3 regions of the Hominiventricola sp. genome follow, and region 3 is predicted to be linked to each of the others. Evidence: riboswitches for the same ligand, from Rfam matches in the RefSeq annotation. Region 3 holds a riboswitch; each other region holds the start of a gene.
What was found. A riboswitch is a leader RNA that binds a small molecule or an ion and turns the genes downstream of it on or off. The one in region 3 is predicted to bind cobalamin.
Positions count from the first base shown of each region.

Region 1: another riboswitch for cobalamin. It lies ahead of ACZMB2_RS05820 (dockerin type I domain-containing protein); the one in region 3 lies ahead of ACZMB2_RS02150 (sirohydrochlorin cobaltochelatase).
Region 2: another riboswitch for cobalamin. It lies ahead of cobM (precorrin-4 C(11)-methyltransferase); the one in region 3 lies ahead of ACZMB2_RS02150 (sirohydrochlorin cobaltochelatase).

Region 1 covers NZ_DBLYVB010000006.1:46,786-57,411, reverse strand. Annotated here, with positions in the region: gene ACZMB2_RS05840 (hypothetical protein) at 1-1,876, shown strand, start outside; gene ACZMB2_RS05835 (autotransporter outer membrane beta-barrel domain-containing protein) at 1,966-4,857, shown strand; tRNA gene ACZMB2_RS05830 (tRNA-Pro) at 5,022-5,095, shown strand; gene ACZMB2_RS05825 (leucine-rich repeat domain-containing protein) at 5,532-6,377, shown strand; cobalamin riboswitch at 6,380-6,584, shown strand; gene ACZMB2_RS05820 (dockerin type I domain-containing protein) at 6,736-9,885, shown strand; gene ACZMB2_RS05815 (cohesin domain-containing protein) at 9,904-10,626, shown strand, end outside.
Region 2 covers NZ_DBLYVB010000001.1:409,554-420,179, forward strand. Annotated here, with positions in the region: gene cobA (uroporphyrinogen-III C-methyltransferase) at 1-258, opposite strand, end outside; gene cobJ (precorrin-3B C(17)-methyltransferase) at 269-1,000, opposite strand; gene hemA (glutamyl-tRNA reductase) at 1,004-2,185, opposite strand; gene cobM (precorrin-4 C(11)-methyltransferase) at 2,185-2,940, opposite strand; cobalamin riboswitch at 3,062-3,247, opposite strand; gene ftsH (ATP-dependent zinc metalloprotease FtsH) at 3,279-5,117, opposite strand; gene ACZMB2_RS01965 (RpnC/YadD family protein) at 5,255-6,286, opposite strand; gene ACZMB2_RS01970 (AEC family transporter) at 6,530-7,474, shown strand; gene ACZMB2_RS01975 (SulP family inorganic anion transporter) at 7,527-9,179, opposite strand; gene ACZMB2_RS01980 (carbohydrate kinase family protein) at 9,335-10,303, shown strand; gene ACZMB2_RS01985 (hypothetical protein) at 10,308-10,626, shown strand, end outside.
Region 3 covers NZ_DBLYVB010000002.1:5,455-16,080, forward strand. Annotated here, with positions in the region: gene ACZMB2_RS02120 (efflux RND transporter periplasmic adaptor subunit) at 1-382, shown strand, start outside; gene ACZMB2_RS02125 (efflux RND transporter permease subunit) at 382-3,435, shown strand; gene spo0A (sporulation transcription factor Spo0A) at 3,656-4,456, shown strand; gene glgA (glycogen synthase GlgA) at 4,534-5,970, shown strand; gene ACZMB2_RS02140 (hypothetical protein) at 6,056-6,241, shown strand; gene ACZMB2_RS02145 (spore coat protein) at 6,258-6,515, shown strand; cobalamin riboswitch at 6,623-6,809, shown strand; gene ACZMB2_RS02150 (sirohydrochlorin cobaltochelatase) at 6,981-8,237, shown strand; gene ACZMB2_RS02155 (hypothetical protein) at 8,263-8,853, shown strand; gene ACZMB2_RS02160 (hypothetical protein) at 8,918-9,469, shown strand; gene ACZMB2_RS02165 (ABC transporter substrate-binding protein) at 9,469-10,608, shown strand; gene ACZMB2_RS02170 (FecCD family ABC transporter permease) at 10,613-10,626, shown strand, end outside.

The DNA of each region.
Region 1 (10,626 bases), on a different contig from region 3:
AAGCAATAATATCTTTAGCAGCATTGAAAACTGCTATAACACAGGTAATGTAACTTCAGGAAAAACGGGAGACCGTATCTGGGTAGGTGCGATTTCCGGGAATCTTGTAGAGGTGAAACCTGCAACGAATCTGTATTACCTGGATGGCACTGCTGAAAAAGGAATTGGCGATGTAATCAGTGCAGATAAAAATGCAGCAGAAGTAAAGACAACGAATCAGCTGAAATCTCCGGCTCTCAGAACTGCTCTGGGAGATGCATTTAAGAGAGATCTTGGAAAGATCAATAACGGTTATCCGGTTCTTACATGGCAGATTTCTGAAGGTCCGGATGAACCGGATATTCCGGAGACAGATGCATACACAATCTCCGCAAGTAAGAACAGCGAGATTACGCTTGGTGAAGATGCGGAAGTGACTCTGACAGTAACCCATAATGAGGAGACTGTTTACAATGCATACTTTATTAATGTAACCTATGATGCTGAAAAGCTGATTTATAAAGGAATCAACACAGAGGCCACTGTAAAAGATGAAAATGGTACTCTGACCATTGCAGGCTACGGTGATCCGAGAACCTGCGGAACGGATCATGTGGTTCTCACCTTTACAGGGAAGACTTCCGGAGAAGCAAAAGTCAATGTAACTTCTGCAAAAATTGACAAGTCACTGAGTGCTGCCATTCATGATGCACCGGATGCTTTGATTGAGACATCTGAAGTAACTATTTCTGTTGGCGGATATCGCGTTTCTCTTGATGAGAATTTTGTTGGAAATGACACTGTAATGCCGGGTGTTGATTATACATTTGCTGCCGCAGATCCTCATTATAATTATACCGTCGATGCAAAGATGGGAGACGGAACAGCGGATGTGAAAGATAATGGAGATGGTACTTTCACCATCAGTAATGTTACCGGAAATCTGAACATTAAGGCAGCATCCAAGACTCCAAAGACTTACACAGTTACCGTGGAAGGAGACGGAGCAGCGGATGTAACAGCTGAAGATTCTGCAACTTATGGTACGGATTACAGTTTCAAGCTGGCGAAAGATGCCAAGTATACCTACGGGGTGAACATTAAAGTAGGAGAAAATACTATTCAGCCTACTGTCAGTGAGGATAACTACACCATCAAGGGTGCAGATGTAACCGGAAATATCATCATTTCTGTAAGTAAGGAATTGAATTCAGGTGTTGCTACAGAAATTACCTTTACAGGAAGCGGTTCTGCTGACGTTAAAGGCGGAGTAACTCAGGTCGCAGAGAATGGAAAAGATTTCAAGTTTGAAATCAATGAAGAAAACGGCTATGAGTATACCGTTACCCTTGATAATGAGACTCTGACTGCAGATGCAGGAGGAAAATACACGATTCTGGGTTCCAAGATCAATGGAACAGCGTTTACAGTAACTGTAGAAAAGACAGAAAAGAGTAAGATCCAGGTAGAGGTTTCTCAGTATATTGTATTAAATGGCAAGACCATGTGGCTGGTGAAAGCTTCAGGTACTGTATCCGAAGGAAAGGTACTGGCTTATGACAGCAATCCGATGTTCTGGTCAGAGAAGTACGATGCATACAGCTATCTCGTTGTTTCTGAAAAGACAAAAGCAGAGATGGAAACAGAGGCAGCAGGAAAGATTGCAGAAGCTTCTGCAACAAAGACAGATCTGGCTTACGACTTTGATGTAAACCGAAGCGGTCAGGTAGATATCAACGATGCACAGCTTGTATATGGCATGTACAATGCAAAATATGAGAACTTTGACAGCGTATCTATGCGGAAGTTCCTGGAAGCGGATGTAACTGCAGATGGAACCGTAACGGTTGAAGATGCAGCAGCAGCCGTACATTACATATTGAACAGCGGAAAATAATCAGAAAAGTAATATGACATCATTGGAAGGCAGAAAATTATACAGGTTTTCTGCCTTTCTTTAATAAAAAAAGGAGAGGAAAAAGGAACATGAAGAAACAAATTTTTTCCTGTATTCTGGCGACATCGATGATGTTAAGTATCATGCCCATGGGGGCGATGGCGGCAGAAACTACAGGAACAGCAGCACAGGCGGAAGTTACAGTGCCACAGCAGGTAAATGGGGTATACCAGATCAGTACTGCAGGGGAACTGGAGTGGTTTGCACAACAGACGCAGGCGTATGAGGGGAAGAAATACAAAGCGATCCTGACGGATGATATTGATCTTGGCGGAGAGAATCTGTATCCAAATTATATGATTGGTACCTCCACCTATCCGTATGGCGGAACGTTCAATGGTGATGGACATACCATAAAGGGACTGTCTATCAGTGCTGCTTTTAATGATGCGTCTGATGAGACGGATTCCAGCCTTGCATTATTTGCGTATACAGAGACGGCGACAATTCAGGATTTAACAGTGGAAGGCGCGGTAAATGTAGATGTAACTGATGCAAGCAGTTATAAATTTATCTATGCGGCAGGCGTTGCAGCTCAAGATCACGGGTCTAAATTTACGAATTTAGTTTCCAAAGTAAACGTTTCTGTTACCGGAACCGGCGGCGCCTGTAGAGCAGGCGGAATCACTGCTTCTGCAATCCTGTATCAGTCAGGAAGCACCATGACTGGTACCACATTTGAAAACTGCGAGAACCAGGGAAATATCACCAGCGGCTGGGCAGCTGGAGGTATTCTGGGATATGCAGGCATTAAAACAGAATTTAAGAATTGTAAAAACAGCGGTACTGTCACAGCGACTTCTTCTGATAACGGAGCAGCAGGCGGTATTGTGGCAAACTCAAATGGAAGCAATATTAACGGCTGTGTAAATAAAGGAAAGATTACCGGTGTAATCAGAGCGGCGGGTATTGCAGGTGAATGTAATCTGGATATCAGTACAAATGCGGCAACAGCAGGCGAATATCCATGTAAAGTTCTTAACTGCTACAACACCGGAGATATTCTTCTGACCAATGAAGGATATGCAGGCGGTGTGGTTGGTACATTTCCAACAGTTTGGGGCAGTGAGCCAACGAACAAAAATACAATTATGAACTGCTATAATGTAGGTACGATTACTGCGCTTGATACAAGCCGGTGGACTTATGCAGGCGGTGTAATTGGAAGTGCGGATTATACCATGGGAATGGAACTTTATTCTTTGAACAGTGCGGCAGCAGACTGGATTGGTTATAATGGTGGTACATTCTTTGATAACGGTACAAAGACGTCAGATGAGATGAAGTCTGAGTCTTTTGCAAAAACCATGGGAAGTCAGTTTGAGGCTGTCAGTGGTTCTTACCCGAAACTTACCTGGGAGCCGGAGGAAGAGCCGGACCCGGAACCGCCGGTTTCTACAACCACTTATACGGTAACTGTGGGTGATGATGCAAATATTTCTGCAAGTGAAAAGGCAACGGTAACACTCGATATCAGCAGTGAAGAAGAGAACCTTTACAATGCTTATTACTTTACCGTTAATTATGATGCGGAAAAATTGAACTATGTTGGCATCAATACAGATGCGAATGTAAAGGATGAGAATGGGGTTTTGAAGATTGGCGGTTATGGCGACGACAAAACCTGTGGCACGGATAAGCTGGTCATCACCTTTGAAGGAAAATCCGCGGGTGATGCACAGGTGACTGTAGCAGCTGCCAATATTGATAAGTCTGCAAATGCAGTAGAACAGGATGCACCGGAAGCGACCATTGCAAACGGAACTGTGACGATTACGGTAGGCGGATACAAAGTTGATCTGAGTGATGACTTTATAGGCGACAGCAAGGTAGATGCTGGTGCAGACTATACATTTACTGCAAAAGATCTCCATTATGATTACACCATTGATGCAAAGATGGGCGAAGATACAGCAGACGTAATAGACAATAAAGACGGTTCTTATACGATCAAGAATGTTACCGGAAATCTGACCATCACTTCCAGCAAGACGCCAAAAACTTATAATGTTACAGTAGCAGGCAGTGGAAAAGATGATGTAACAGCTGCTGATAAAGCAACTTATACGAAGGATTATACCTTTACCCTGGATAAGGATGCCAACTATACTTATGATGTAACGGTAAAAGCAGGCGAGACTACTGTCAGTGCAGTATTGGGCGCAGACGAAAAGACTTATACTATTGCAGGTTCTGATGTGACTGGTGATATTGTCATTACTGTTGAAAAGACCCGGAAGCCGGAAACAATGACAGAGGTCATTTTCGCAGGAAGCGGTTCCGGAGATGTTAAGGGTGGAACATCCCAGAAAGCAAATAATGGAGAAGACTTTGCCTTTGAGCTTGATAAGGAAGATGGTTATATTTACACTGTAAAACTGGGAGACGACGAACTGACCGCAGGAGAAGATGGCAAATATACCATTCCGGGAAATAAACTGACCGGAGGACAGCTGACAGTTACGGTAGAAAAAGAAGAAGAACAGAAGCTGGAAGTACAGGTATCTAAATATCTTGATCTGGAAGAAACGAGCATGTGGCTGGTTACCGCTTCAGGCACTGTATCAGAGGACAAGGTACTGGGTTATGATGGCAGCGCAATGTTCTGGTCAAAAGAATACGATGCATACAGTTATCTTGTGATTTCTGCAAATACAGAAGAACAGATGAAGACGGAGGCTGCATCAAAGATTGCTGAGGTGTCTGCGGAGAAGGTTGAACTGGCATATGATTTTGATGTGAACCGAAGTAATTTAGTAGATATCAACGATGCACAGCTGGTTTACGATATGTATAATGCAAAATATAGTGACTTTGACAATGTTTCCATGAGAAAATTCCTGGAAGCTGATGTTAATGGAAGCAAAACGGTAACGGTTGAAGATGCGACCGCAGTAGTAAATCATTTTATGAATAATTAACATATTCATATTCAGAAAGCAGGAAGACCTCAGATTTTCCTGCTTTCTGGTCTGCTTTTTGAGCCAAAATAAAAAAATTTAAAAAAATAAAAAAAACTCTTTACAAATCCCCAAAACCGATGTATACTAAGCAAGTGCTCTGGTGATGGGGCAAAACACAATAACGATGCGTGGCTCAGCTTGGTAGAGCGCTGCGTTCGGGACGCAGAGGTCGCAGGTTCAAATCCTGTCGCATCGACTCCTTGGCAGGGGCGTCAGTTATCTGCTGGATAACTGAACAGAACCGGAATCAGTTATGGTTCCGGCTTTTTTTTTATAAATTACGTTAAAAAGGTGACAAATAAGCATTGCTTTTTAACGATTTATGAGCTATACTCATAAGTGATACAGAGTGTCTGGTACTGTATATACAGCAACAGAACTGAAAAGACAATTTGGTGCAAATCCGAAGGGGCAACGCCGCTGTGAACATGAAGAGATCTGTAAAATGGTAAAATCCAGAACAGAATTTTGAAATGTGACCCAGGAAGTCTACTGATCACGGTTTGATTTTCATACGATAACTGGATATTTTTTGACAGAGCATAAACACGTTTGCGTATCATGGGCAAACGTGTTTTTTTATTATTAGGGATAGCTAATCTTAACGAGACAGAATATCAGTAAGGGGAATTATGGGAAATATTTATCATACCGGAGTCTGGGTATCAGACCGCAATTATGATGTGTTTGACAGGCGCTTGGGCAAGTCAATGGTTGACCGTGAGATAAGAATTGCGGAGCCGTACCGCAGAATTGGAAGCGGTGCAATGAAGAATAATATTAAGATGAAACGGTTGCAGATCGGGAATAGTGTAAAAGAAATTGGGGAAGAAGCATTTCAGGGCTGCAGCAATCTGCGGTTCCTTACCCTTGATGGGGTGCGAACCGTACAGAGAAGTGCATTTCAGGGATGTACCAGTTTGAAAACGTTGGATATTCCAAAGAGTCTCCGTTATATAGAGAAAAATGCATTTATGGAAAATAAAGCTGTTCGAGAGATACGATATGAAACAGAAAATCTCAGTACCGTGATTTCTCCAGAAGTATTCCGTGAATGCAATCGACTTCAGCTCATTGTACTTCCTGAAAAGCTGGAAAAAGTTGGACCTAGAGCTTTTTATAAATGCAAAGAGCTGGATGGCATTCAATTTCCTGCCACATTGAAAGAAATCGAAGAAGAAGCATTTTATCAAAATGGATTAACGGAACTGCATCTTCCGAATGGATTGGTAAAGATTAGTGACAGCGCATTTTTTAAGTGTACGCAGTTAGAATATGTGCGAATTCCGGAATCTGTAAAAATAATTGGCAAATGGGTATTCCACGGATGTAACCGATTAAAAGTTCTGGAAATTCCAGGTGATCCAGAGGTTGTAGGAGACTGGATTGTAAACAGAAGTTGTACCATACGTTGCAGAAAAGGCAGCAAAATTGATAAGTATTGCCAGGAGAATGATTTTCTGTGTGAGTATTTATAAATCGTAGAAAGTAAGACTTCAGTGCTTTTTGAACTGAGAAGAACAAAAAGCTAAGAGAGAACCGGGTGAGATTCCCGGATGGCACCGCCGCTGTAAGCATCGATGTTGATATTCAAGGACGCAAGTCGGCCACTGGGGGACTGGGAAGGCAGAATAGCCAGCGCTTGAGATGTAAATCAGAAGACCTGCTGAAGAAACTTTCGATAGAATTAATTACATATTTTGAAACTGGCAGAAAAACGGCTGCAGAACTTTTAAGTTCTGCAGCTTTTTTTGTAAGTTTGCACGACGGATGTGTAACTTCAGCGGAAGAGAAATTGCCCGTTTTTAAAATAAATCATCATAAGGAGGGAAAAAGATGAAAAGAAAGACATGTGCTTCTGTGTTAGCGCTGATATTAACCTGCGCTATGGTAACAGGCAGTCTGCCTGTGGAAGCAAATGCGGCAGAAGCAGCGGCAGCATCAGAGTTGACGGCTGTTCAGGATGAGAGTCAGGAACAGGCGGAAGTGACTGATGAAACAAAGGAAGCTGGCGATGAAACAGCTGGTGAACAAGAACAGGTGACGGAGCCTGGTCAGGAAGAAGAGAAACAGGAAGAGCAGACGACGGAGCCTGCTCAGGGAGAAGAGGAACAGAAAGAGCAGACGACGGAGCCTGGTCAGGGAAAAGAAAAACAGGAAGAACAGACGACGGAGCCTGGTCAGGAAGAAGTAAAACAGGAGGAACAGGTGACGGAATCTGCTCCGAAAGAAGAGACACAGGAAGAACAAATCACAGAACCGACTGCGGATCAGGCAGCTCAGGAAGAACAGGAAACATCGGTTGCAGCGCAGGCAGCTGAATCTGTAAAGTATCTGCAGGGAGTGAAGTTCTTCGAATCTTATGTAAATAAGGCGCCGGATAAGGAAATCGAAGGGCACTGGAATGGAACGGAAGACTGTACAATCTATATTCCGGATGCACAGTCAGCAATGCCTTATATTATAGCAACGCTTGCAGATGATGCACCGGCGGATACGACACTCTCTGTTGACTGGACTCAGATGTTTACAGGAAAAGCAAAAAGCGAGAAACTGACATCAGGTGTTGGAACAAGACTCCTTGGAGTGACCAAGAAAGCATCAAGTGCAGGACAGGATATGAAGGTTACTGCTTCTTCTATATCAGAAAAGAAAGAGCAGACGGTAACCGTACATGTGAAAAGACTTCCCTGTCTGAAAACACTTGCACTTGCAGACAAATCCGGATCAGAAATTGAGATTGATAATGGATTTCAGTGGGAAGCAACAGAAAGCAATCGTAAGACCTGGCAGAATATGACAGCAACTACAAAGGCAGATACGGTAGTCATTACAGCTGCCCAACAGGAAGAAATTACTGATAAAACTTATGTTATTCAGTATAATGGGGAAAGCAGTAATGAAATCCCACTGCAGCTTGGTGAGAATGAGATCAATGTTTCGGTGATTGATCCGGTAGAGCATGTTAGTACTGATTATAAGATAAAGATTACCAGAATAGAAAATCTGGGTAGTGGAGAAGTTTCTTTTGAAACAAATCCGGAAGATGCACTGGTAGTAGTACGGGATGCCAAAGGTGTCAGAATCTGGCCGAATCATGATAAAACATGGACACTTCAGATCGGAGATACCTACAGCTATGTTGTAACAAAAAATGGCTATATTGGCCAGAAAAATAATTTTGTAGCAAAAGCAGGTACAGCGGAGATCACGCTGGAGAGGGCAGAAGACAATAATGATATCGACAAGACCATCTATGCACAGTGGGGAAATTTCCGAAACGGTGATGATGAGTTAGGTATTACGACATCAAAAACGCCGTATAATCCGGATGATGCAGAACTGCTCTGGGCAGTAAAATACGGAACAGGATGGGCAGCAGCACCGGGATCTCCGATTATGGTGGATGGAGATCTGGTAACTTACACAGGTTCTACAATCCGCAAACTGGACAGAAACACAGGAGCAGTTGTAGCGGAAGGTACTATGGTAGGTTCCTCCAGTTTCTCCATTGTTCCGGCAACCTATGGCGATGGCATGATTTTTGTGGGATTAAGTGATGGAAGAATTCAGGCATTTAATGCAAAGGATCTGACTTCCCTCTGGGTATATCAGGATGAACTGAAAGGCCAGCCGAACTGTCCGATTACGTACAAAGATGGTTATGTCTATGCTGGATTCTGGAACAGTGAGGAGAAAGATGCTAACTTCGCATGTATTAGCGTAGCCGATGAAGAGCCGTCTGAAGAAACAGAAGCAAAGGTCGCTTCCTGGACATATAAGCGGGCAGGAGGATTTTACTGGGCCGGCGCTTATGTAACAGACAAATTTGCGGTAGTAGGAACTGATGATGGAGCCAGTGGATATAGCACGGAAGGTGCAAGTCTGTTGGTATTTGACCGGGAGACCGGAGAGGTAGTAGATTCCTGGGATGGTATCCGCGGAGATATCCGATCCAATGTTTCTCACGATCCGGAATCTGACAGAGTATTTTTCACCAGTAAGGGTGGTGTTCTCTGCAATGCACAGATTGACTGGGAGACTGGGAAAATCACAGATAAACAGTCTGTAGTAATTACAGATGCACAGGGAAATACACAGGCAATGTCCACCTGTACACCATCTGTGTATAACGGAAGAATTTATATTGGAATTTCAGGAAGTAGCCAGTTTGGGAAAAATTCAGGACATGCCATTGGCGTGTATGATCTGAATGAGGATGGTTCCATGACCCAGGCATATGCATATGCAATCCTTGGTTATCCGCAGACTTCTGCTATGGTAACGACGGGATATGTAGATGAGGATGGATATGTATATATCTACCTCCCGTATAACTATACGCCGGGTGGTGTTTCTGTATTGAAAGATAAGAAAGGTCAGACAGCACCACTGACCACAACAGATTCTGGTTACAGTGAAGTATTTACCCCGGTAAGTCCTCTGGCACAGTATTGTATCTGTTCTACCATTGCAGATGAATATGGAACGATCTACTACAAAAACGATAGCTGTTACATGATGGCGATTACATCTAAGATTGAATCTATTGAGGTAACGGAGCAACCTACTTCTGTTATAGAGAAAGATGGAACCATTACTGCGGAAGGATTAAAGGTCGTATCCAATCTGAAAAACGGTGAGCGGAGAGATATCAGTGATGATGTAAAAGTGACGAAACAGGATGATGGTACTTATCTTGTTACTTATACTTATGGATTTGACAATGCAAATTATGGACTGAAGACGCTGACTACCACATTCGGAAAGTCTACGGTTGTTTATGGTGATGTGAATGGTGATGGAAAAATTAATAGCGGAGATGCAGCACTGACTTATGCATATGTCAATGGAAAAATAAAATTCAAAGAAGGTCAGTTGAAAGCAGCTGATGTAAATGGAGATGGAAAAATTAACAGCGGAGATGCAGCACTTATTTATGCGCGTGTCAATGGAAAAATAGAAACATTTCCAGCAGCAAAATAATAAAAAGGAGAATTTTGTATGAGACAGATAAAGAAAGCAATTTCATTCATCTTATGCTTCTGCATGATGTTTGGCTTTACTCTGGAAGCATTTGCCGGTTCGGTGAAACCATCAGTAGATAAGACAAGTGTGGCAGCAGGAGAAAGCGTTACCGTAACTTTGACTTTGGATGAAGATATTGCAAATTGTACCTCATTTGAATATTGGCTTTACTATAATTCGGATAAATTTACTATGACAGGATCTGAAAATGGAAATTCTTGTAATGGTATGAAGATTTCTTCTCCTATGACAGATGCAGATGGCGCGTATTATGTGGTCAGCTTTGTAGATCCTTCTTCTGAGGGAGTTACGATCAAAGCTGGAACTATCTATAACCTGACTTTTACTGCTAAAGATGATATTTCATCCAGTGATGATGTATCTTTTAAAGTAAAAAGAGAATCTGTTATGGATACTACATGGGTAGAAGTAGATGCAGATAAAGTAACTGCGGGAGATCCGGTCAGTGTTACGGTAACTCCGGCACCGGCTACAGCATCTTATAAAGTGGATCTTGAAGGAACCCAGACAGTTCAGATGGGTGAAACCGCACCGGTAACTGTAAAGATTGCCTCTGATAATGCAACAACTTACAATGCGGTGGATGTAACGCTTAAGTATGATAAAGAGAAACTGGCACTGGATACTACTTCACTTGGTGAAGGATATACCATCACGAATGATGTGTCCAATGGAAGT
Region 2 (10,626 bases), on a different contig from region 3:
CATAGGCATATCCTTGGCGCTGTGCACTGCCAGATCGATCCGTTCATCCAGCAATGCCTCCTCCAGTTCCTGGGTAAAAACGCCTTTTCCGCCAAAGGACGTTAATGTCCGGTCCAGAAGCTCGTCACCCTTTGTGGACATCTCACAGATCTCCACCCGGATGCCCGAAAATGCCTCTTCTATCTTCTGTCTTACGATATTTGTCTGAACCAGTGCCAGACGGCTCTTTCTGGTTCCGATCCTTATCAGATCCTGCATGTTATCCTCCTTATACCTGATAACCTCTCGGAGTAATCATTCTTCCGTTCTTTGTATATGTCTGGGAATTACCCACTATCACCACACTGAACATATCAATGTCTGCATCTTTTAATTCTCCCAGAGTAGTGATGCAGGAAGTCTCATCTTTTCGTCCCGCATTTCTCACAATGCCCACCGGAGTTTCCGGTTTCCGGTATTTCATCAGAATATTAGCTGCTTTTTCTACATAGTCTACACGTTTCTTACTCTTCGGATTATAGAGGCAGACGATCATGTCTCCCTGACCTGCACAATCCACACGCTTCATAATCAAATCAAATGGAGTCATCAGGTCACTTAAGCTGATCACTGCAAAATCATGCATGAGCGGAGCGCCCAGTACAGAAGCGGCCGCGCTGGCTGCCGTTACACCAGGGACTGTCTCGATCTCAATATTGGCATTCATCTCTTCTGCCACCTGATAAATGATACCTGCCATTCCGTAGATACCGCTGTCGCCGCTGGATACCATAGCAACGGTCTGGTCCTTCATTGCTTCCTCTACCGCCATCTGACAGCGCTTTACTTCCTGCATCATCGGCGTTGCAAGGTAATTTTTATCCGGAAAGAATTCCTTTAAAATATTTACATAAGTGGTATAACCGGTAACCACATCCGCATTTTTAATCACTTCAATGGCTTTCTCTGTCATATGCTCATAGCCGCCGGGGCCGAATCCGACTACGTATAATTTTCCCATAAATTATTCAATCTCCTTTAAATGTCCAAAAAGTGCGTGAAGCTCTGCCGGAGTGGAATGATCCCGCAGACGGTAAAACATCTTATCAATGGCTTTATCAAGTCCCTTTTTTTCCACTTCCTGTTCCATCCATTCCTTAAAAGAAGCCACATCCGGCAATGCCAGCTGGAATACCATCCAGCGTTCAAAATCCATCTGTACTTCGTCAAGAATCTGGTCCGCAGCCACAACTTCATGCTGTTTTTTTTCGTTATTTGTCCGGGCAAGCTCCTGGAAATCATCAATATCATAACGCATGATTCCCGGCAGTTTCTCCACCTTTGCCTCAATGTCAATCGGCACTGCCAGATCCACCAGTACACGGGGTTTCTCTGTCACAAGCTTCTCCGCCATCTTACTGTAAGTCAGCGTATAATGAGGGCTGCTGGTGGCACTGATAATTGCATCCATCTCATTGACCAGCTCGTACCGTTTTTCATATTCCATAACGCGGTATGTAATCTTGTGATGATGGTCTTCTCCTGCCTGTCCCATATTTCTGGACGTAATATAAACCTCCGCACCATCAATGCACTGGAGGTTCTTTAACACCGTGCTTCCGATCTTGCCAGATGCACCGATGATCATAACTTTTTTGCCATGAAGGGTTCCCAGTCCCTGTTCTGCTGCCTTGATGGCCATGGTAGCAGTGGACACACTGGTTCTGGAAAGATCCGTTTCTGTCTTTACCTTCTTGGCTGCCGTTACCGCATAGCGGAACAGCGTATTCAGATAGACGCCGCAGGTGCCCGTTTCTCTTGCCTGATCATGGGCACGTTTCACTTGGCCGAGGATCTGATCCTCGCCCATAACCATGGACTCAAGACCTGATGCTACATGAAACAGATGGCGTACTGCTTTGCTTCCATTATAAAAGCGGATATAGTCGCCGATATTTTCCACATCCTGTGCGTCGGCAAATTCCAGCACCAGATCCTGCAGTTCCGTAAAATTACCTCCCGGACAGGCAGTATAAATATAAACCTCTGTTCGATTACAGGTACTGATAATCACGCATTCTTCTGCGATGTCTCTCGCGATCATTTCTTTCATCAGTTCCTGCTGCCGTTCTGCCGGAAATGCAAACAATTCCCGGACAGCCAGCGGCGTATTATGATGACTGATTCCGATCAGTGAGATTCCCATTACTCCGTCACTCCCTTTCGGAATTCTGTGGTAAAGGTCTTGTCATACAGTTTGGACAGATCATAGTCATTTCCAAGGAAATCTCCGACTACGGTCAGAGCGGTCTTGGTAATGCCAGCTTCCTTCACGCGCTCTGCAATATTGGTCAGATCACCGCGGACAATCTTCTGATCTTCCCAGGTCGCTTTATAGACAACAGCTACCGGAGTTTCCGGACGATATTCCTGTCTCAAAATCGCAGACATCTCGTCCAGCATGCCAACGCTTAAGAAAATGATCATGGTTGCATTGTGCTTTGCCAGATCTACCAGCTTTTCCTTCGGCGGCATTGGGGTACGTCCTTCCATACGGGTCAGGATCACCGTCTGGCTCACGCCCGGAAGGGTATATTCCTTCTTTAACACTGCTGCAGTTGCAAGGAAAGAACTGACACCCGGAATCACCTCATAGTCAATGCCCAGTTCATCCAGTCTGTCCATCTGCTCTCTGTGAGCACCATAAATAGCCGGATCTCCCGTATGAACCCGGGCAACCTTCAGACCTTTGTCTTCTGCATCTTTCATCACATCAATGACTTCATCAAGGTTCATCAGGGCACTGTTGTAAATAACAGCTCCCTCTTTTGCATCTGCCAATACCTGTGGATTGACCAGAGAACCTGCATAAATGATGACATCTGCGCTGTCAATAATCTTCTTTCCCTTAATAGTCAGAAGTTCCGGGTCGCCAGGACCCGCTCCAATAAATGATACCATGTGTTTTCCCTCCACGTAATAAAAGGAGTCCCCGCAACACAGCCGCGAAGACTCCCTCATTTTTCTTTTGATCTGAATGTATTTCTTTGTCAGAAATTTTCAGGATCTGCTTTCTTCGGAAGCTCTCCCAGATCAGATAGCAGGTCTCCTGACTCACGGTCTTTTAAGGAAGAACTTTCCCTTCTCACCCTTATAGGGCAATGGTTACTGCAGTCTCCTCATTCCCGCTTACAGTGGCCGGACCGTTCAGGCTTCTCACCCGATTCCCTGTTAGGCTTCACTAAGCACTTTCTGATGGTTTTGCATATAGGAAAGCATATCATATTTCTTATAGTTCGTCAATTTACACCAGAATTTTCTTTCAGCACCTGCATGAATTCATCTCCTGTAATCGTCTCTTTCTCATACAGGTATTTTGCAAGGGCATGAAGCTGCTGTTTATTCTCCGTCAACAGGGTCATAGCTTTGTCATACTCCTTCTTAAGAAGGGCTTTTACCTTCTCATCCACAACGGCTGCCGTCTCCGCTGCACATGCCAGAGAAGTATCTCCGCCCATGTACTGGTTATTTACCGTTTCCAGTGCCATCATGCCAAACTCATCACTCATACCATAACGGGTAATCATACCTCTTGCAAGTTTCGTCATCTGCTCGATATCATTGGAAGCACCCGTAGTAATGGAACCAAAGATCAGAGCCTCTGCCGCACGTCCGCCTGCGTAAGTTGCAATCTTGTTCTCCAGTTCTTCTTTGCTCAGAAGATACTGATCATGTTCCTCCACCTGCATCGTATAGCCAAGGGCACCGGAAGTTCTCGGAATGATCGTAATCTTGGTAACCGGGGCAGAATGACTCTGAAGCGCCGCTACCAGTGCATGTCCAGTCTCGTGGTATGCCACAATCAGTTTTTCCTTGTCAGAAAGTACGGCATTTTTCTTCTGATATCCGGCGATAACCACTTCAATACTCTCTTCCAGATCTGACTGGTTTACATAGGTCCGCCCACTTCTGACCGCACGAAGAGCTGCTTCATTAATCATATTGGCAAGCTCTGCACCAGAGGCTCCGGCTGCTGCTCTTGCCATCGCATGAAAATCCACATCATCTCCCAGTTTTACTTTCTTGGCATGAACTTTCAGGATTGCCTCACGGCCGATGAGATCCGGAAGTTCTACCGGAATTCTTCTGTCAAAACGTCCAGGACGTAAGAGTGCCGGATCCAGCGTTTCCGGACGGTTGGTTGCTGCCAGAATCACAACACCCTTGGAACCGTCAAAACCATCCATCTCGGTGAGCAGCTGGTTCAGCGTCTGCTCACGCTCATCATTTCCACCCATGCCGGAGCCATCTCTCTTCTTACCGATGGTATCAATCTCATCAATGAACACGATACACGGTGCTTTTTCATTTGCCTGCTTAAACAAATCTCTTACCTTGGCCGCACCCATACCAACGAACATCTCTACAAATTCCGAACCGGAGATGGAAAAGAAGGGTACTTCCGCCTCACCGGCTACCGCCTTTGCCAGCAAAGTTTTACCAGTTCCTGGAGGGCCGACTAACAGGGCACCTTTGGGCATCGTTGCACCAATCGCCTGATATTTTGCCGGATTATGGAGGAAATCAACAATCTCCTGAAGCTGCTCTTTTGCTTCATCCTCACCAGCCACATCACGAAATTTGATCCCCGTCTCACTGGCTACATAGATCTTGGCATTGCTCTTTCCAAACTGCATGGCATTGCCGAGTCCGCCTCCGCCCATTTTTTTCATCAGCATTCTGGACAAAATCTGTCCAATTGCGACAAAAATAGCAATCTGGATCACTACCAGAATAATCTGATCAAACAATGATGAATCCTGCTCCTGCACTGCACCGAAATCGCATCCCGATGCCATCAGACGGTCCACCAGACTCGTATCATTCGGGAAGGGCACTGTTGAATAATAAGTAGGATTGTCTTTATTATTATCCGTGAAATAGATCACATCATCCTCTACCTGGGCCATTGCTACTTCCTTGTCATCCAGCATGGTCAGGAACGTACCATAATCTACTTCCTTGATCTGATGCTTTAAGTAACCAGGAACTACAAACGTATTTAATACAAACATTACCAGAAGCACAAGAACATAATAAAATATCAATGGCTTCTTTGGTTTCTTAACCTGCTGCATATGCGTTTACTCCTCCTTTTATCGTTAATTGCAGTGTACCATAGCACCGAAACGTGAATTAAATGTAAACTGTAGGTGATAATTTGATATGATTCTCCTTTTCAACTTAATATTATGAGACACTTCTTTTACATTTATTATACTCTCATATCCACCAATTTTCCCGCGATCTGCAGATCACTTGCTCCAGCACATGTCTGCAGTATATCTGCTATCTTCTGAATATATCCTAATGGCATATCCAGTAGCTCAGCCGTTTCTTCCGGGGTTCTTTTCTTCTTTTCCAATTGTACTCTTACAAATCTGATCTCTGTCTGCTCGTTTCCTTTTGATATGCCTTGTTCTATTCCCTGCTCGATTCCTTTTTTGATCGCCTTTGCCTCTATGTAATCTCCCATATTACACATTTTCCCAACTCCTTCCTTGATCCGGTCATCCACACGCATTCCCAGATTCTTCAGTTTTTCCAGTTTTTCTTCTTTTGAAAGTCTGTCACTTGATAATGTTTGTAGCATTTGAAGTGTCTTATCCTTCAATTCTGTTTTGTCATTGTATCTCATGATAATGACGCTCATCAAATCATAGATCTCTTCGTTTCTTTTTGCTGTACCAATTATATCATTTTTGTTTAAAGAATACAAGCTTACTGTATTTTCTTCATATACTGGAACATTCCCCATACACAGCCAGATACTGCACACTTTCTGTAAAGCTCCATAATTCGTATCCTTATCAATCTTTTTTAACTGTGCTGTCAATCGCCTGGCTGCATAATAGATTCCTCTTGGCTCTATGGGGTAACCTGGATAGTAGTCAGACTGTGCTTCCAGATTCAGGTACATGCCTATCTGTTTTCCATTCATGCCCGGATACCAGACATGGAAAAGTACATCATAAAATACAGTTGCCTCGCCCTGTACCGCATCCTCATTTCTTATCCCCTGGATGTTTTCACTGCCCTGCTCCACTCCAATTTTCGACACCATAATTGTCTCCGATTGAATATATTTCTTCTCAATATCCTCCAGTTCACAATTCTGGTATTCCGGCACAAAACGTTTTAAAATCCAGGTCAGCACCTGTCTGTCCGACAACAGTTCTTTCATGGTCTGATCGTACTTTGTTTTTCCTATTTCCATATTCATAACTGCATGTTTCAGGTTACTCACATAATTCCTCCTGTCGTTATATTTAGTCATGGGATTTCTTTATCGAACGATTTGAAATATCTTAAGATATGTTCAGTATACTGTTTGTTTCAGAAAAAGCAACTATGTTTACACTTTGTTTACAATTCTTGTCTACTTTTGACAAATTTATTTTTCCAGTTTTTTCTTTCCCATTTTATGATATACTTACAAAGATTTATTTCTACAAATTCCGGTCATTGACCGGCGACGGAGGCATTACATATGAGTAATCTGATTTTCAGCCTGAATTCCACGCTTCCTATCTTTATCGTGATTATCATAGGATATGTGCTCGGGCAAAAAAAGTTTCTGACAAAAGAATTCTGTTCCGTGGCAGATAAGCTGGTTTTTCGTGTCGGACTTCCGGCCATGCTGTTCTGTGATATGACATCCATTGACCTGACGGAAAATTTCAATGGCAAATTCGTTCTGTTCTGTTTCGGAGCCACCGCCATTTCCATCATCGTCATCTGGATTCTGGCACGTATTTTCCTGCGTGATAAAAGTCTGACCGGTGAATTCGTGCAAGCCTGTTACCGAAGCAGCGCAGCAATCCTTGGCGTAGCCTTCATCCAGAATATCTATGGCACTTCCGGTATGGCTCCGCTTATGATGCTCGGCAGCGTGCCGCTGTTCAATATTTTTGCAGTGCTGATTCTGACCATTGAAAATCCATCCCACAAAGGTGAGCTTCATCCAGGTGCCATCCTCTATGGTATCCTGACCAACCCGATTTTGGATGGCATTCTGATCGGTACTATCTACAATCTGCTGCCCATCGGCCTGCCGGCCATGGCTCAGAAGACATTCAACACTCTTGGAAGTCTGACCACTCCACTGGCGCTCCTTTCCATCGGAGCTTCTTTCGAAGGTGCCAAGGCAATCAAAAAACTGGGACCCACCATTGCAGCGTCCTTCTGCAAACTAATGCTATTAGATATGATCTTCCTTCCCATTGCAATCAAATTCGGGTTCCGCGGACAGGAGCTCATCGCTCTTCTCATTATGCTGGGCAGTCCTACCACTCCGGCATCTTATGTCATGTCGAAAAATATGGGACACGACGGTACCCTCTCCGCCAGCTGTGTTGCAGCAACCACTCTGTTCTCCGCTGTTACCATGACATTATGGATCTATGTCCTAAGTGCTGGCGGATTTCTGGCATAAAAATATCCGGGAAACCATACCAGATGATTTCCCGGATATTTTATGTCCTTTTTTATTTCGCCGTACGTACAATCTCTTCTGCCCGGTTCAGAGCCTCTGTAATATTTGCGCAGAAATTCTCTTTTCCGACCAGTTCCAGAAATCCGTCTTTTTCCATAACATGTCTTGGCTGCTCATTCACATGGGAGAACACCAGCGCAATTCCCTTTGATTCACAGTATTTCGTCAGGTTATGAAGGGCATTCATAGCGGTACTGTCCAACGCCGGAACTGCACGCATACGGAATACCACACACTTCGTAAAATCCTTCACCACAATATGTTCAATGGCACTGGCTGCACCGAAGAACAGCGGTCCGGTGATCTCATATACCCGGATCTGTTTAGACAGTTTCTGCAGATGTTCATCAACCATCTGAGAATCATCATCCATATAGATCCAGCTGTCCACATGAGTCTCGTCGCTCATCCGTTTAATGAAAAGCAGACATGCCAGAATCATGCCGACCTCAATTGCTACGACGAGGTCAAATACAATCGTCAGCACAAAGGTAACTACCAGCACGATAATATCGCTCTTTGGAGCTGTCTCCACCAGATGTTTGAAGGTTCTCCACTGGCACATATTATAAGCTACGATAAACAGAATCGCTGCAATGGTCGGCATAGGAATCATACCAGCATAAGGCATCAGCACGACCAGAACGATCACCAGTGTGATGGAATGTACCATACCGGCCACCGGCGTGCGCCCGCCATTTTTAATATTGGCTGCTGTTCTTGCGATGGCTCCTGTCGCCGGAATGCCTCCAAACAGAGCAGAGGCAATATTTCCTGCACCCTGAGCTACCAGCTCCATGTCAGAACGATGTTTTCCATTGATCATACCATCGGCCACCACACAGGAAAGCAAAGACTCAATGGCAGCCAGCACTGCGATGGTAAATGCATTCGGTACGGCTGCTTCCACCGACTTCAGACTGAGTGCCGGAAGATGGAAGGATGGCAATGCATTACTGATAGTATAAAGATTTCCGATGGTAGATACCTTCAGCGGAAGAAACTGCACCATCAGGATTCCCACAATGACTGCGATCAGAGAACCCGGAATTTTTTTGAAAATGTAAGGAGATACAATCAGGACTGCCAGACTGACAGCACCCACAATCAATGCATCTGTATTTACCGTACTGATATTTCCGATAAATGCTTCCAGTTTTTCCATGGTCTCGATCGGTTTTACCCCATCCGGATAGGTCACACCGAAGAAATCTTTCAGCTGCCCGATAACGATAGTCACTGCAATTCCTGATGTAAAACCAGTCGTAATCGTATATGGAATAAATTTAATCAGCGTTCCAAAATGGCAAAGTCCCATAAGAATCAGGAACACACCTGCCAATGCTGTCGCAATGACCAGACCATCCAGTCCGTCTCTTGCCACAATTCCTGCCACGATTGTCGCAAAGGCTGCAGTCGGACCAGCAATCTGCACACTGCTCCCTCCCAGTACAGAGATCACGAATCCCGCTACAATTGCGGTAAAAATACCTGCCTCCGGTCCCACACCTGATGCAAGTGCCAGTGCGATGGACAACGGCAGCGCGATAATCGCCACAATGATTCCAGCCGTCACATCTTTAAAGAACTGTTCCCGGCTGTATGACTTTAAAGAAGTCAATAACATAGGTTTTAAAGAATTCATCCGTATTTCTATTTCCTTTCTATCCTTTATACACAACAGTTTAGAATTATAGCACAGATTTTTCCTAATTATCAATCGAAAATATGACAAGTATCTCTTTTCAAGCACCAGTTTTTTTTGTACAATAGATATATTAAAGAACGGAGGCTTTTCTTATGAAAAAATACGACGTAATCGCTCTTGGTGAGCTTCTTATTGATTTCACCCAGAACGGACTGAGTGAACAGGGCAACGGACTTTTCGAAGCCAATCCGGGAGGTGCTCCCTGCAATGTACTTTCCATGTTAAATAACCTTGGGAAGAAAACTTCCTTTATTGGAAAAGTAGGAAATGATCAGTTTGGAAAAACACTGAAAAAAGCGTTAGAGGAGCTTGGTATCGGCACGGAAAATCTGCTGATGGACAAGGAAGTGCATACGACCCTGGCACTGGTACATACCTTTGCAGACGGAGACCGTGATTTCTCCTTCTACCGCAATCCAGGTGCTGATATGATGCTCACTGTGGAAGAGCTGAACCTTGACCTGGTACGTGATACCAGAATCTTTCATTTTGGCACCCTGTCCATGACCCATGACGGCATCCGCGCTACCACAAAAAAAGCAGTAGAAACTGCCAAAGAAGCCGGTGCACTCATCAGTTTCGACCCGAACTTAAGAGAACCGCTCTGGGATTCTCTTGACAATGCCAAAGAGCAGGTTCGCTGGGGACTTGGGAAATGCGATGTACTGAAGATTTCTGATAATGAGATCCAGTGGCTCACCGGAGAAAATGATTTCACTGCGGGTGTGAAGAAAATCCGCGAGGAATTCCCAATTCCGTTGATTCTTGTTTCCATGGGCCGTGACGGAAGCCGCGCATACTATGGTGATCATTATGTAGAAGTAGCTCCATTCCTTCAGGAAAATACCATTGAGACCACCGGAGCCGGTGATACTTTCTGTGCATGTGTCCTGAACTATGTACTGGAGCATGACCTGGAAGCACTGACGGATGAGCAGTTAAAAGAAATGCTCACCTTCGCCAATGCGGCCGCTTCCATCATCACCACCAGAAAAGGCGCCCTCCGCGTCATGCCGACCCGTGAGGAAGTTCTGGATTTTCTGAAAAAACAGGAGGCATAAATTGATGGAACTGTTTGAAAAACTGAATGCATTTGCAAAAACTGCGGCTGACAAAACCAATGAACTGGTAGAAGACACCCGTCTGAAGACCCAGATTCTCCATGACGAAAAATCCATCCGGGAACTGGAGGCCAAGATCGGCGCTTACTATTACAAAAAATTCGCAGCCGGAGAAGCGGTAGACGAAGCCGTATCCGAATACTGCACTGCTATCTCCGTTCATAAAGCAAATATTGAGGAAAAGAAAGCGGCTCTTGCAAAAGAGGCAAAAGAAGAAGCTGCTGCTTCTGAAGAAGTTTCTGAAGAGGCAGAAGAAATTTCTG
Region 3 (10,626 bases):
TGTATCCGTGAAAGTCAGTGCAACTACCGAGAAAGAAGATGGCAGTACGCTGGTTCCCTTCGATGCCCTGTATTTTTCCGGCGGAGATGCCTATGTTTACTGTGTGGTAGATAATAAACTGGTGCGTACTTCGGTCACGGTAGGCCTTATGGATGATGACCATGCAATTATCGAAGATGGCCTTGACGCAGACAGCCTGGTAGTCAGCAACTGGTCTTCCAAGCTGAGAAATGGTGCAGATGCCGAGATCGTGTCTCTGAACGGCGAAGCGGTGGCATCACCGGAGCAGGAAGAAGAGGCTACAGAGGATACACCCGCAGATGCAGCGGCTGAAAATGAGAAAACTGACAACAGTGCTTCAGATGAGGAGGCTGCTGAATAATGAATCGATTGACGAGGTTAGTATTAAAACGACCTGTATCCACACTTCTGGCGGTTCTGGCACTGTTTGTTTTCGGATTTTCATCTCTGATGGGGCTTCGTCTGGAACTGATGCCGGATATGGAGATGCCGATGAAGATCGTATATACGGTCTATCCAGGTGCGGATTCCGAGTCGGTAGATGATCTGGTTACCAGTATTATTGAGGATAAGGCAGGAAGTTTAAGTGGTGTAAAATCTATTACTTCGCGTTCCATGGAAAATGTTTCTATGGTTCTTCTGCAGTATGATTATGACCAGAATGTGAATGATGCCTATCTTGATTTGAGGGCAGCACTTGACCAGGTAAAGGGAGATCTGCCGGATGATGCGCAGGATCCGATGATCATCGAGATGAACATGGATTCTATGCCAAGTATTTCTTATTCTGTCAGCACGACGGATGGAACAGATGCACTTGCATTTGTAAAGCAGGATGTGGTTCCGGAACTGGAAGCACTGAGTACGGTGGCGCAGGTAACCGTATCTGGAGGTCAGGAACAGCATATAAAGGTAGAACTTAATAGAGACGAGATGAATCAGTACGGACTGGATATGAACTCCATTGCCCAGTACATGAAAGCCTCTGACTTTACGATCCCCCTTGGTTCTGTAGATCAGGGCAGTCAGTCCATCAGTGTGATCAGTACAGCTGATACAGATACCGTGCAGGCACTCCGGAAGATTCCGTTGCGCACGGCAACGGGAAGCCTGATTCAGCTGTCTGATGTGGCAGATGTAGAATGGGCTGTGAAAGATGCCGACAGTATTGCAAGATACAACGGAGAAGATACAGTAACGGTCAGCATGACCAAGAACCAGAGTGCCAGCACTATCGGCATGGTAAATTCTGTAAAAGAAACCATGAATGATATTCAGGAGCAAAATGATAACATTGTAGTTGCGGCTACCTATGATGCCTCCGATATGATTATGGAATCTCTTAGTTCCGTTGGAAGCACTTTGGCACTGGGTGTTATCCTTTCCATGATTGTACTGTTTATCTTTTTCGGAGATTGGAAAGCGTCGATTATCGTCGGATGCTCCATGCCGATCTCGTTGCTGATGACAGTGATTGTCATGTCAACGATGGGATTTTCCCTGAATATCATGACGCTGGGAGGTCTGGTAATTGCCATCGGTATGATGGTCGACAGTTCCAGTGTCGTGATTGAGAGCTGTTTCCGTGCTAATGACCGGGTACCGGATTTTTCAGAAGCAGCGCTGCAGGGTACGACGGAGGTAGTAGCATCCATCGTGGCATCTACGATTACAACCGTTGTTGTTTATCTGCCTCTTTGCTTCTCGGGCGGTATGACAGGACAGATTTTCATGCAGCTGGGTCTGACCATTGTATTTTCGATGGTAGCTTCCCTGATTTCTGCGATTACACTGGTTCCGCTGTTCTTTAAACTGTATAAACCAACACAGAAAAAGGAACTGCGGCTGAATGTCTTCCTTGATAAAATCAAAGAAAAATACGATCATGTGGAGCGGAAACTTCTGCATAAGAAGAAAACCTGCCTTCTGACAGCTGTGCTTCTGCTAGTGGCTTCTTTCTGGATTCTGAGCATGACAAATATTGTTTCCATGCCGACCATGGATGAAGGAATGATCTCTGTGACTGCTACGTTCCGGCCGGGAACCCGTGTCGAGGTAGTCAATGAGCAAATCGTCCAGATTGAAGATCTGGTGGCAGCAGATGAAAATGTGGAAAGCTATACGTTGACGGCTTCCGCAGGTTCTGCAACCATTTCCGCAACCTTGAAAGATGACAGAAAGATGACGACTCAGGAAGTTGTCGATCAATGGGTGCAGGATACGAAGAATGTTTCGGATATGCAGCTTGATATCACCATGTCCAGTTCCATGTCCATGGGCAGCAGTACGACAGGTTCCGGTGCAACTCTGACCGTTGGTTCTGTGAATCTGGAAGATGTGAAAGATGCATCAGAAATGATTCAGGATGCAGCATGGAATATTCCAGGTGTACTGAATGTGTCTACCGATGCAGGAGCGTCTACGACACAGCTTCGGGTGGTAGTGGATCCGTTAAGTGCCATGAGTCATGGACTGACACCGACGCAGGTAGGCGGAATGCTTTACAGTACCTTAAGTGGTACAAAAGCCATGACTGTTACATCGGATGGGGAAGAATATGATGTAGATCTTTCTTTCCCGGAAGGAACCTATGATAATGCCACCCAGCTGTTGGATACAGAGGTAGCAGGCGTGCCCCTTTCTGAAATGGCAACACTGGAATATACAGATGCAGCCCAGACTATTATGAAGATGGATGGAAAATACACCGTTACAGTAAGTGCTACCTGCCTTTCTGATGACAAAGCAGATATCCAGGATGCCATGGATGAGTTCCTGAATACGCTGGATCTGCCGGACAGTGTAGGTGAGGCAGAGACCATGATGGATAAGATGCAGGATGATATGTTCGGAGATATGGGAAAAGCCATTGCAACGGCATTATTCCTGGTATTCCTTGTTATGGCCATGCAGTTTGAGTCTCCAAAGTTCTCTTTGATGGTTATGTTAAGTATCCCATTCAGTCTGATCGGTGCATTTGGATTAGTATTCTTAAGTGGTACAGACTTCAGTATGGTAGGTTTGATGGGTGTGCTGACTTTGGTTGGTACGGTTGTAAATAATGGTATTCTCTATGTCGATGGTGTGAATATGCTGCGCCGCAGAATGGATATTGAGGATGCCCTGATTGAATCCGGTAAGACGAGACTTCGCCCGATTCTGATCACAACCCTGACCACCATTATTTCCATGACACCAAGTGCCCTTGGTATTGGTGGCGAAAGCGCTGTTATGATGCAGGGAATGGCGCTGGTTATTATCGGAGGTCTTGTGGCTTCCACATTGCTGATTCTCCTTCTGATGCCGGTATTCTACCTGATGGTATACGGTACCAGTAAGAAGACGCGTAAAGAGCGCTGGCATAGATTTTATTTCTGGAAAAAGAAAAAAGAGGTTCCGCAGGAACAGTCATAAATGAACAGAAAAAAGACAGGTTGTCAGATGCGACTACCTGTCTTTTTTTGAAATCTTAGCGGAAATTTAGCAAAAATTTAGCAAAAATGTCGAAATAATAGGAAATAATGGACTTGTAAGACAGGGGAAAATTTCCTATAATTTTTGTATGGCGCCAGAAAAAACCATTTTTTCACAAAAGACAAAGAGAAGAGAGTAAAAAATCGAAGGAGGGGTATGAATGAAAAAATGGAGCGTGGCGATTGCTGATGATAACGAACGAATGTTGGAAATTTTGGACGGTATTATGAAGCAGGATTCTGATCTGGAAGTGGTCGGATTGGCACGCAACGGCGAGGAAGCCTGTCTGCTTATCAAGGAAAAAGGACCGGATATTATGCTGCTTGACATTATTATGCCAAAGATTGACGGCCTTTCCGTGATGGAGAGAATCGAACAGGATCCTGACATTCAGAAAAAACCTGAATTTGTAATAATTTCTGCGATTGGTCAGGAGCGAATTACAGAAAATGCATTTCTGCTGGGAGCCAGTTACTATATCATGAAGCCCTTCGACCATGATATGCTGCTTAGCCGGATCCAGAGTCTGAAAGAAACAGAACAGAGCCGTAAGGCGGAAATTCGTCAGGTAATACCCTACGAAACGAGAAATGTTTATCAGAAACGGAATTTGGAGACGGACGTGACGAACATGATCCACGAGATCGGAGTACCGGCACATATCAAAGGATATCAGTATCTGAGAGATGCAATTATGATGGCAGTGGAAGATATGAACATGCTCAATGCCATTACAAAGGTTCTGTATCCGACCATTGCGAAAAACCATCATACCACACCCAGTCGTGTGGAACGGGCCATTCGGCATGCGATTGAAGTCGCATGGGGAAGAGGTAAGATGGACACGATTGACGAGCTTTTTGGTTATACAGTCAGTGTAGGCAAGGGAAAGCCTACAAATTCGGAATTTATTGCACTAATTGCAGACAAAATCCGGCTGGAATACAAAAAACAGGCGTAATTTTTTAATTCTGCTTTTAAACAGTTCAGCAGTGATGTATAATAAAATGTATACAGCCAAGAACTGGAGGGGAAAGTATGAAGAAGGTACTGTTTATTGCATCAGAGTGTGCACCGTTTGTTAAGACCGGTGGTCTTGCGGATGTAACGGGAACACTGCCGAAATATTTTGATAAAGATAAATATGAAGTAAGAGTCATTATTCCGAATTACAAATGTATCAAACCTGAATGGAAGGAACGAATGAATTTCGTCACAAATTTCTATATGGATATGGCATGGCGGAGCCAGTATGTGGGAATTATGGAGATGGAATACGAAGGAATCCAGTATTACTTTATAGATAACGAATATTATTTTGCAGGTGACAAACCCTATGGATATATTCATGAGGATGTGGAAAAATTTGCTTTTTTCTCTAAGGCAGCGCTGTCAATTCTTCCGGTGGTTGGATATCAGCCGGATATTGTACATTGTCATGACTGGCAGACAGGGTTGGTGCCGGTATACTTAAAGGACAGCTTCCATGAGAGTGAATTCTACGCCAATATGAAATCAATTATGACGATTCATAATCTGAAGTTTCAGGGGGTATGGAATATTGATACGGTACAGGATGCTACAGGTCTTGACATGTCTTATTTTACACCGGACAAACTGGAGGCATTCGGGGATGCAAATTACCTGAAGGGTGGAATCGTTTATGCAGACCGTATCACGACGGTCAGCCGTACCTATGCGGAGGAAATCAAGACTCCGTTTTATGGAGAGCATTTGGATGGTCTCATGCGTGCCAGAGCGGGAGAACTCACCGGAATTATAAATGGATTGGATTATAACGAGTGGAATCCGCAGAAAGATCCCCTCATCAAAGATCATTACAGTGTTGGAAATTTCAGACTGAATAAAGGGAAGAACAAGCTGGTACTTCAGAAGGAACTGGGACTCCCGGAAGATAAGAAAGTTATGATGATCGGAATTGTTTCCCGTCTGACGGATCAGAAAGGATTTGATTTGATTGACTGCATTATGGATGAATTGTGTCAGGATGCAGTGCAGATAGTGGTGCTTGGCACAGGTGAGGAACGATATGAAAATATGTTCCGTCACTTTGCCTGGAAATACGGAGATAAGGTGGCTGCATGCATCTATTATTCCGATGCCATGGCACATAAAATATATGCAGCCAGTGATGCATTTCTGATGCCGTCCCTGTTTGAGCCCTGCGGGTTAAGTCAATTGATGAGTCTGCGTTACGGAACGCTCCCGATCGTACGGGAGACCGGTGGACTGAAGGATACAGTAGAACCATACAATGAATATGAGGAAACCGGAACCGGATTTTCCTTTACAAATTATAATGCCCACGAAATGCTGGAGGCAATTCGCTATGCAGAAGAAATTTATTATGACAGAAAACGTTCCTGGAATAAAATAGTAGAACGGGCCATGCAGGCAGATTTCTCCTGGGAGAGTTCTGCAAAGCAGTATGAGCGTCTCTACGACGAACTGTAACCTGTATTTGTCAGGTATAAATACCTCTCTGTTTTCACATACTGGAATCGTAGTCAGGAGTATGGAAAACAAGGAGGTATTTTTTATGTCACAGTTATCAGAACTGGATGTCCAGAATCTTCGCCATCTCATCGGCGGAAGCGAAACCTGTAAGGCAAAATTTGAGACTTACGCGGAAAATGCAACTGACAGCCGTGTGAAACAGTATTTCCAGCAGGCAGCTCAGTCAGCAAAAGAGAATAAACAGCAGTTGATGGGATTTTTAAATTAGGAGGGCGTACAGGATGATGAATGAAAAAACCATGGTCAGTGATGCGCTGACCGGCATCAATGGAGAATTGAAAATGTATGCGGAATATATTTCCCAAAGTGAGGATCCGCAGTTAAAACAGACCCTCAAACAGATGAGGAACAAGGCAGAGACCGCACAGGAGCAGTTATATCAGATTGCCCGGGAAAAATCTTATTATGTTCCGGCGAAAAAGGCATCAAAAGAAGAGATTGATCATGTAAAATCTCTTTTTAAGCCGGAGAGTATGCTGTAATTTTCATTGCAGAATAGAGCAGCGGCAGGAGAATATCCTGCCGCGAAAAAAGAGGTTGCTGTATCTGAGATAAAGTGGTATAGTACATATAGTTAAGTGATTCGAAAATAGAATAAGAAGTAGTTGGTGCCGTTTTTACGGAGAATAGGGAAACAGGTGAAAAGCCTGTGCGGAGCTCGTCACTGTATACAGCGTTGCATGATCATAATGTCACTGGGTCAGTCATGGACTTGGGAAGACGATCGGTGCGGAAAAGCTGAAAGCCAGGAGACCTGCCAGCTGCGGTACGGGAAAGAAACAAAAACGTTTTTTAACTCCAGGTCACGAGGTTTGATTGTACCGAAAAATATATTTTTCTATACAATCCAGCTGCATTCTCATGCGTTGGATTTTTTATTTCTCCCGAGTATGTTCGAACTTTCAATTACTTACAAAAAAATATCTTATCATAAGGGAGAGATTAAGATGAAAAAGAAACTTGTAGTAATGCTTTGCGTAGCAGCAATGACAGCAACCATGGTAAATGGATGTGGAAGCAGCAGTACGGCAACGGATACTGCAGCAGAGGAGACTACTGAGGCAGCAGATGATACTGCAGCAGAGGAGACCACTGAGGCAGACGATACTGCAGAAGCAGCAGACGAGGATGCAGATCAGGCAGCAGCTGACAATGTAGCAGCTCTGATTGACAAAATCTACGTTCAGGAGAGAACCGATACTACTGACGAAGACTGCAAGGCAGCCAAAGAAGCATGGGATGCTCTGACCGACGCACAGAAAGAACTGGTCGAGGGCGAGAACGCAGATCCGGACTACTTCGGACGTGACACCGGTGATGCTTCCAAAGACGATCCGCGTAACCAGGATGAGATCGGTGAGAATGAGATTCTGGTGGCAAGCTTCGGAACTTCCTTCAATGACAGTCGTGTAGCTGATATCAAAGGTGTCGAGGATGCCCTTCAGGAAGCAAATCCGGACTGGTCTGTAAGAAGAGCATTTACCGCTCAGATCATCATCAACCATGTACAGGCACGTGATGGCGAAGCTATTGATAATATGGATCAGGCACTGGATCGCGCAGTAGCAAACGGTGTTAAGAACCTGGTTGTTCAGCCGACCCATCTGATGCATGGTGCAGAGTATGATGAGCTGTGCGAGGCAGTTGCAGCATACGAAGATAAATTTGAGTCTGTAAAAGTTGCTGAGCCGTTGCTTGGTGAAGTTGGAGATGACGCTACCGTAGTGAATGATGATAAAAAAGCAGTTGCAGAAGATATCACTGCTGAGGCAGTAAAGACTGCAGGTTATGACAGCCTTGACGCTGCAAAAGAAGACGGTGTTGCATTTGTATTCATGGGACATGGTACTTCCCATACTGCAAAAGTTTCCTACAGCCAGATGCAGTCCCAGATGGGAGAACTTGGCTATGAGAACGTATTTATCGGAACTGTAGAGGGTGAGCCGGAAGAGACTGCTTGTGAGAACGTTATTCAGGCAGTTGCCGATGCAGGTTACACCAAAGTAATTCTTCGTCCGCTGATGGTAGTAGCAGGCGATCATGCAAACAACGATATGGCAGGCGATGATGATGATTCCTGGAAGAGCCAGTTTGAGGCTTCCGGAAAATTTGAAAGCGTAGATACTCAGATCGCTGGCCTTGGTGAGATTCCGGCTGTTCAGGAACTCTATGTTGCTCATACGGCAGCAGCCATTAACGAGTAATCAGAACTAGGAAAGAAGACTGGAAATGAAGAAGAAAATCATCGCATTATTAGGAATGACGGTAATGAGCTGCGCACTGGTGACAGGCTGCGGAGGCAGTAAGACGCCGGCGGCAGAGAGTGAAGCGGCGACCGAGGCACCTGCAGAGGAGCAGGAAGGCACGGATGCTCTGACGGAGGAGCAGACATCGGACGAGGCGGATGCTCAGGAAGAAACGGAAGAAAAGACTGCAGCAGCAGTACTGGAAGATGGAACCTATACAGCAGAATTTGATACAGACAGCAGCATGTTCCATGTAAATGAAGCATGTGAAGGAAAAGGAACTCTGACGGTAAAAGATGGCATTATGACGATTCATGTATCAATGCCGTCCAAGAATATTGTGAATCTCTATCCGGGACTTGCAGAGGATGCTCAGAAGGAAGGCGCAGAACTTCTGCAGCCGACCACAGATACGGTTACCTACAGCGATGGTATGACCGAAGAAGTGAACGGGTTTGATGTTCCGGTTCCAGCGCTCGATGAAGAGTTTGATCTGGCATTGATCGGAACGAAAGGAACCTGGTATGATCATAAAGTAAGTGTTTCCAATCCGGAAAAAATAGAAGAACAGTAGCAAAAGAACTGTGATACCGACGGCCCGGGCCTAGCCCGGGTCGTTGTGCTATGGAGGAAAAAGTATGAAAATGAAAACTATTTTGACAAAAACGGCAGGAATTCTGCTGGCAGCAGTTCTTCTTGCAACAGGTGCCGGATCACAGAATATGGCGGTTCAGGCTGCGGAAAGCAGTGCAGAATCCGTCTCATCTGATCTCGCAGATGGAAAATATGCAGTAGATGTAACACTGGAAGGCGGCAGTGGTCGTGCAACAATCAGTTCTCCGGCTATCCTGACCGTTGAAAATGGACAGGCAACGGCCCGGATTGAGTGGAGCAGTTCTCATTACGATTATATGAAAGTGGGAGATGTACAGTATGACCCGGTCAATGAGGAGGGCAATTCCGTTTTTCAGATTCCGGTGACCGTATTTGATGAACCCATGGAAATAGTTGCGGATACGACAGCCATGAGCGTTCCACATGAAATCGAATATACACTGACTTTTAACAGCGCCTCTTTGAAATCAGAAAAATCAGTGGTAACCCAACAGAGAATCATCATGTTGGTGGTGATCGTTGCAGCAGCTGTGACGATTGTTCTGGTTAAAAAGAAGAAAGCGAAGAAAATGTGATGAAGAAGAAAATAGCGGCAGGTATCGTAAGTGCGGTACTGGCAATTTCACTGACGGCCTGTGGTTCTGCAGGCAGAATGTCAGAGAAGAATACAGAGATCAGCAAAGAACTTGAATATGACCACAGTATGGAACTGGAGTATGCGGAAGAGTTTTCCGTGGATTATTATCAGGATGGATATGCGTTGGTAACGATTGCGGATGACGGACAGTATCTGGTGGTGCCGGAAGGAAAAACCGCACCGGATGACCTTTCCAAAGATATTACAGTACTTCAGCAGCCATTACATAATATATATCTGGTGGCATCTTCTGTTATGGATATGTTTGTGTCACTGGATGCTCTGGATAGTGTACGGTTCAGCGCATTAAAAACAGACTCCTGGTACATTGAAGCGGCAAAAGAGGCGATGGAGGCAGGAGATATTCTCTATGCAGGAAAATACTCTGCACCGGACTATGAGCAGATTCTGTCAGAAAACTGTGAGCTTGCCATTGAAAATACCATGATTTCCCATACACCGGAAGTGAAGGAACAGCTGGAAAAATTTGGCGTTCCGGTCTTGACAGATCACTCCAGTTATGAGAAAAATCCACTTGGACGGACAGAATGGGTGAAACTTTATGGACTTCTGACGGGACATGAAAAGGAAGCGGAGGAGGCTTTCGCAGCAGAAAATGAAGCCTTTGCATCCATCGGTGAGGAGGAAGAGACCGGAAAGACCGTTGCATTTTTCTATATTACGACCAACGGAGAGGTCAATGTCAGGAAGTCTGCGGATTATCTGCCAAAGATGATTGAACTGGCAGGCGGCAAATACATTTTTGATAAACTGGGTGATGAAGATGACGTGGCTTCCACCATGTCCATGCAGATGGAAGAGTTCTATGCAGGGGCGAAGGATGCAGACTATATTATCTATAACAGTACTATTGATGGAAGCATGCAGACTCTGTCAGATCTGACAGGGAAGAGTCCTATGCTGGAGAAGTTCAAAGCGGTACAGGATGGAAATGTATACTGTACGACGAAGAATTTGTACCAGTCCACGATGGAGCTGGGAACCATTACCTCGGATATTCACAAGATGCTGATCGGGGATGATGCAGATCTTACTTATCTCTATAAACTGGAGTGATACTATGAAGAAAAGACA